One region of the Sporosarcina sp. FSL K6-5500 genome, then DNA from elsewhere that is predicted to be linked to it. Evidence: riboswitches for the same ligand, from Rfam matches in the RefSeq annotation. Region 1 holds a riboswitch; each other region holds the start of a gene.
The links. A riboswitch is a leader RNA that binds a small molecule or an ion and turns the genes downstream of it on or off. The one in region 1 is predicted to bind S-adenosylmethionine.

Region 1 (2,271 bases):
ATCCATTACACTTATATTTGTAATCATACCTTTACTACTATCAAAGACTCTACGTTTAGATTTGGAAAAAGACACAATCATTGCGACAATTCGGTCCATTATCCAATTGCTTATGGTCGGCTATATTCTTAAATTTGTCTTCGATTCTGAAAACATATTGTACATTTTGTTAATGGTTACATTAATGATTGCAGCGGCAACACAAAACACCCGTAAGAAAGGAAAAGCAATCAAGGGAATCACTTGGAAAATCGCGGTCACATTACTTTTTGTAGAAGTACTAACCCAGAGTATTCTACTAGGCTTTCAAATCGTACCGCCAACCGCACAATACATCATTTCAATTAGCGGCATGGTGATTGGCAACTCAATGGTGCTATCAATCCTATTCCTTAACCGGTTCACAGCTGAGATTGAAACGCATCGTGATGAAACCGAACTCATCCTTTCTCTCGGTGGAACGCCAAAACAGGCCATTCATAGACAACTCATCAACGCAATCAAGGCAAGCATGATCCCGACAATCGAAAGTCAGAAGACAATGGGCTTGGTTCAACTTCCAGGTATGATGAGTGGTCAAATCATCGCAGGTGCGGACCCCATCCAAGCGGTTCAGTTCCAATTGCTCATCATATTCCTATTATTGACGACCGCTGCAGTGACAAGTGTATTGCTTGGCTTTTTATCATATCCAAGTCTATTCAATCAACGGATGCAGCTGCTGAAAGACAGATTTTAATAATTCGCTCTTGTTTTATTTTCCATGTCATGATAAAGTTATTGAAATTGTTCTTTTCACATAATTCCATAATTTGATTCTTATCAAGAGAGACCGAGGGATTGGCCCTATGACGTCTCAGCAACCAGCCTGTTCAGGTACGGTGCTAATTCCTTTAGGTGTTCATTTCCCTAGAAGATAAGAAGATAGTCTACGATATTTCGGGGACCCTCTTCTTATAGAGGGTCCCCTTTTGTAATCTAAAAGAAAAGGGTGACTACAATGACAAAACAAAGTTTGAATACAATCCTAGTCCAATTAGGCAACAACAGTGATCCGAAGACGGGCGCTGTCAACCCTCCGATTTATTTATCAACTGCGTACAAACATAAGGGGCTCGGTCAATCGACTGGCTACGACTACACACGGACAAAAAATCCAACCCGCTCCATATTGGAAGATGGAATTGCAAACTTAGAGAGCGGTGATGCAGGGTATGCATGCAGTTCTGGTATGGCGGCGATTCAGCTTATCTTAACGCTGTTCCGTCCTGGAGATGAATTGATTGTCCCAGAAGATATTTACGGTGGCACATATCGCTTGCTCGAACAGTATTCCGACGTTTATTCAATCGGTACAACGTATACGAGTTTCGCCGATGTGAACGAGACCGAAAAGTTGATCACTTCGAAGACAAAAGCGCTCTTCATAGAAACACCGACCAATCCACTCATGCAAGAATTTGATATTCGGCAGTATGCAGAACTGGCTCAAAAGCATGATTTACTGTTGATTGTTGACAATACATTTTTAACGCCTTATTTCCAGAGACCGATTGAATTCGGGGCTGACATTGTCATGCACAGCGCAACGAAATATATCGGTGGACATAACGATGTCCTCGCGGGACTTGTCGTTGCAAAAGGTGAAAAACTTTGCGAACAACTTGCCGCCAACCATAATGCTATCGGCGCAGTCCTCTCCCCTTCCGATTCTTGGCTAATCATCAGAGGGCTGAAAACACTGCATTTAAGAATGAAACAGCATGATGAAAACGCGAAAATAATCGTCAATTATTTGAAAGATGAACCACTTGTTACGGACGTTCTCTATCCAGGAAAAGGTGGAATGCTATCATTTCGGCTGAACGATAGTGAATCGGTCGGGCCATTCCTTGAAAATCTGCAGCTCATTACATTTGCGGAAAGTCTTGGTGGAGTGGAAAGTTTCATCACTTACCCTGCAACGCAAACACATGCCGATATTCCTCGTGAAGAACGAATACGACGTGGCGTCTGCGACCGACTTTTACGTTTCTCTGTCGGAGTCGAAGAGGCTGACGATTTGATCGCAGATTTGAAGCAAGTGTTTGCAACTTTGAATAGCGGGGTGCTACAACGATGAGTTTGAATAAAGAACGGTTGGAAACGACTATTATCCATGCTTCGACCCGCGGAGATTACGAACAAAAAACAGGTGCTGTCAACGTTCCTATCTACTTATCTTCAACGTTCCATCAGGAAAGCTTCGATGCATTCGGGCCGTATGATTAT
Region 2 (2,271 bases), 510 kb from region 1:
GTTATTTTGCCTAGTGACAAATAATAGCAGGCCAATTGCAATTCCAAAAATGGAACCAAAAACGAGAGTGGCGATTACCATGATCAGTGTTTCGCCGGTTGCTTCTACAATCCGGGGCCAAAATGTAAGCCAATCAACGTTCATCTTGTAGGACCTCCTCTATGTCTACAATTAATTCAAGTTCTTTTAATACATGGCTTACAGCATCCGTTTCTCCTTCAAATGAAACAAGTAGATTGCCAAAAAATCGTTCCTGTAATTCTCGAACTGAACCGTAAACGATGTTGAAATCAACATCATGTTTACGTGTAACTTTTGAAAGAACAGGATCACTTGCAATATCTCCTTTGAAAATAACTCGATATAACTTGGTACCACCTTTTGATTGCCACTCATTAATCAATTTTTCTGAAGGTAGATCCTGCTGCACGGATTGGATGAATCGTTGTGTTGTCGAATGTTGAGGATCAGTAAATGTTTCAAAAACATCACCTGTTTCGATTACTTCTCCATTTTCCATGACCGCTACTTTGTCGCAAATTGTTTGAATAACATGCATTTCATGTGTGATAAGGAGGATTGTAATACCCAAATCCTTATTCACCTTTTTCAACAACCGCAGTATATCGGCGGTCGTATCAGGATCTAGTGCAGATGTGGCTTCATCACAGATTAGGATGTCTGGTGAAGTGGCGAGTGCTCTGGCTATACCTACGCGTTGCTTTTGCCCTCCTGATAGTTGGTCCGGATAATCTTTAGCTTTATCGGCCAGGCCAACGAAGTCCAATAATTCCTCGACGCGTTCCGCAATTGCTTTTTTTTGCATTCCGCCAAGTTTCAAAGGATACGCGATGTTTCCTGCAACTGTCCGTGAGTTCAGCAAGTTGAAGTTCTGAAAAATCATGCCGATGTTGCGACGTTGCGTCCGTAAATCTTTTGAGGATAATGTACTGACGTCGATGTCTCGAATGAAAACAGAGCCTGAAGTCGGGCGTTCAAGCATATTTACTAACCGTAGCAATGTGCTTTTTCCAGCGCCGCTAAAACCGATGATGCCGAAAATTTCACCTTTTTCAACGAAAAGAGAAACATCTTTTACCGCATGTACCTCACGCTTCCCAAGGGCGAACGTCTTGGATGCATTTTTAAATTCAATCATGTATTGACCCCCTAAGTACTTCGTTAATTCTGTGCGGACAACGGATGCAACTAGCAAAATGACTTGTGACCCCGAGCATCTGGCCGCTGAAGCTAGATAGTTGTAAGAACGAAAAAAATCCCTCTTTTTCTTAAAATAGATAAGAAAAAGAAGGATTCTAATAAAAGAAGCCATCTCGTTCTCATCTTCCAAACGCATACGCGTCTGTAGGAGTTGGCACAGTGTTCATTGGTCATGAACCTGTTGCCGAGATGTCATAGGGCCTGTCCCTCGATCTCTCTGGATAAGAAAGTGATGTAGTGCTATTCGATTGTTGCAAGAATTGAATCTAACTCTAGTGTGCAAATTAGGTAAAGTCAATGAATTTACTAAAGTAAAATAATTCAGATTACTAATAGTCGTAAACAATTTCAGAATTCTGATACACTTAAAGTGATAGAGAAAGCGGTGTGAGAATGACAATTTTTATATTTATTAGCATTATACTTTTTGCGTCCATTTTACAGACAAGTACAGGATTTGGTTTTTCGATCATGGCGACACCTTTTCTACTCATGATTTTCAATCCGATGGAGGCCATTCAGATTAACCTAGTTTTGTCGCTTGTTATTTCGAGCGCACTTATTGCTAAAATACGTAAAGATGTGGATACAGACCTATTAAAAAAGTTGATAATCGGGAGCTTATCTGGACTGCCAATTGGTATCATTTTGTTCATTTCGGCGGATATCAACAAATTGAAAACGGGCATAGGCATTGTTCTTCTTTTGCTAACACTGCTGCTTGTCCTGAACCTTCGAATTAAGAGAACTAAACGTGGGGACCTTGTTGTTGGCGGATTATCCGGTACATTGACGACAGGAATTGGCATGCCAGGTCCGCCGCTTTTGCTCTACTTTGCAGGAACGGCTATGCAAAAAGAAACATTACGTGCAACGACACTCGCGTTTTATTTATTCATCTATTCCGTTAGTCTACTCATTCAAGTGCTTTTTGTTGGTACAAATAAAGGTATCTGGACCTCAATCGGAATGGCACTGCCGCTAGTATTTGCTGGATTGTATCTAGGACAACTACTATTCCGTCATATCAGTCAAAAGACCTTTCGGATC
Region 3 (2,271 bases), 1.7 Mb from region 1:
CTTCATTTCAATTACAAGCTTTGGATAACGTTTCTTTACTTCATCGATTAAGGTATGCGTTTCTTGAAAATGAAATCCGGTTTCGAGAAAGACCACTTTAGCAGTTGGTTTTATTTGCGAGATTAAATCTATCATTACGATACCTTCAACCCCAAAACTACACGCATATACAAGTTCATCGTCGTATTCTCCGTAAGCCCATCGCAAGACGTTTAACGCACCTTTTGACTCGTCATCGATTGGAAAAACTTCACTAGTCTCAGCCCAAGATTTGTACGTCAACTTCGCCATACTAATCCCCCCTCTAAACTCAATAACTCTATTACATTATCTTTTTTTAAAAAAGGCGACTTTAATCTACTATTGATTAAAGTCGCCTCTAATTTTTTAGTCAGCGAATTGTTCGTATGTTCACGATTGTCCATTAGCTTCTGGATTTCCAGTCGGCATGTGATTAGCGTTTATACTAACTTTATTAATCCTATGTGTCAAGTAGGTTTAAATACATTCTATTCCTAAAACCCCAATATGTTACGCATTTTGTAATTTTTTTAGATATAGTTATTTTCTTTTAAATAAGAAACGATGACTTTGACAGACTCTACAATATTTAATTGATTGGTATCAATGATTATTTCCGGGTTAACAGGTTCTTCATAAGGAGCATCAATTCCTGTAAAGCCTTTAATTTCACCCAATCTTGCTTTCTTATAAAGCCCCTTCGGATCCCGTTCTTCACAAGTTTCTAAACTTGCCTTAACGTATATTTCGATAAACTCATCGGATTTGACAATTTCTCGCACCTGATCTCGATCTTCCTGATAAGGCGATATGAATGCTGTCAATGTGAATAAGCCAGCGTCGACCATTAGTTTTGAAACTTCACCGATTCTGCGAATATTTTCCGTCCGATCATTTGGACTAAACCCTAGATTCTTATTTAAACCGTGCCGGACATTATCTCCATCCAGTCGATAAGTATGAATGCCTTTCGCGTGTAACTCTGTTTCTAGCGCTACTGAAACTGTTGATTTCCCTGACCCTGATAGCCCAGTGAACCAAAGAATAGCACTCTTATGGCCCTTTAGTTCTTGACGATTTTTTTTTGTTACCTCTGATTCATGCCAAACGATATTTGTAGACTCTGTCATTGTTTGCCCCCCTAAATCATTTGTTTCAGTTTAATTTTTATATACAAAAAAGACACCTTTTTCCGATTCAAATAATCGATTAGAAAGTTGCCTTTAGTTGTCTAATTAGCATGTATGAAATTGTTAAAATGATAAATGACTTACAACCTTTACAGTAAAGAAATAAAAAAACCACTTCTAAATAGAGCAAGAAGAGGTTAATAGAATCGAACACATATTACTCCTCTTATCTGCTAAACTTTCGTTTACTGGAATTGGCACAGTACTAAACAGTCTGTTGCCGAGGTTTCATCGGGCCAGTCCCTCAACCTCTCTAGATAAGATATAAACTATTAAGTTGAGACCAATACTACATTATCGAAAATTCAAAGTCAATGACTTATCAGAATTTATTTTCAATCATATCAGTTTAGTTGGAATTAAAGGCGATCTTCTTGCACATATAATAGGCACTTTAAACTACTTTTCAGTGCGCTAGGAAACATGTTAGTTAACTCTCACTTAACCTTTCGTTGTTCTCATCGGTTTTCTCTATTTCCTTTTCATAATTATTTTTCCAATTAACAAGAAAGATTCCTGCAAATATTAGTAATCCACCAAAAAGGATAGACCAGGTTAGTCTTTCATGGAGTAAAAACCATCCTGTGAGTACACCGAAGAATGGCGCTAAAAAAAGGAATGCACTAGTTCGTTCTTGATTACCTCTTTGGAGAAGATAAAACCAAATAGAAAACTGAATAATTGAGGCTGCAATGGTAAGCCATAACAAAATCAGGATAGATTGAGTAGTCATTTTAAAGAAAGTCTCTTCCAGTAGTAAGCTTCCCAGAAAGAGAATTAATCCACCAAAAAGCATTTGATAGGCTGTCATTACATACGTATCAAATTTGAAACCATGTATTTTTATCAATAGCGTAGCAATCGCCCATGAAACAGCCGACAAAAGCCCTAATATGGTACCGACTTTAAAGTCAAGATGTGAACCTAACGTGAGAAAAACCCCGATAAAACCTAACAGTACACCTATCCATTGCTGAATATGGTAACGCGATTTTAAAAAAAGCGTCCCAAAAACGACAACGAGTAAAGGATTCATAAACGTTAGGATAGACGTATCTCC

Region 2: linked by a shared signal. The riboswitch ahead of MKX62_RS07945 (methionine ABC transporter ATP-binding protein) and the one ahead of MKX62_RS10525 (methionine biosynthesis PLP-dependent protein) in region 1 are both predicted to bind S-adenosylmethionine.
Region 3: linked by a shared signal. The riboswitch ahead of cysC (adenylyl-sulfate kinase) and the one ahead of MKX62_RS10525 (methionine biosynthesis PLP-dependent protein) in region 1 are both predicted to bind S-adenosylmethionine.

What each region holds. Positions count from the first base shown of each region.
Region 1 is NZ_JBBOTP010000001.1:2,228,501-2,230,771, reverse strand. It holds gene MKX62_RS10530 (ABC transporter permease) at 1-739, shown strand, start outside; SAM riboswitch class I at 817-923, shown strand; gene MKX62_RS10525 (methionine biosynthesis PLP-dependent protein) at 1,001-2,122, shown strand; gene metC (cystathionine beta-lyase) at 2,119-2,271, shown strand, end outside.
Region 2 is NZ_JBBOTP010000001.1:1,721,443-1,723,713, forward strand. It holds gene MKX62_RS07940 (methionine ABC transporter permease) at 1-144, opposite strand, end outside; gene MKX62_RS07945 (methionine ABC transporter ATP-binding protein) at 134-1,159, opposite strand; SAM riboswitch class I at 1,338-1,449, opposite strand; gene MKX62_RS07950 (sulfite exporter TauE/SafE family protein) at 1,615-2,271, shown strand, end outside.
Region 3 is NZ_JBBOTP010000001.1:3,898,429-3,900,699, reverse strand. It holds gene MKX62_RS18530 (phosphoadenylyl-sulfate reductase) at 1-291, opposite strand, end outside; gene cysC (adenylyl-sulfate kinase) at 552-1,151, opposite strand; SAM riboswitch class I at 1,375-1,475, opposite strand; gene MKX62_RS18520 (DMT family transporter) at 1,642-2,271, opposite strand, start outside.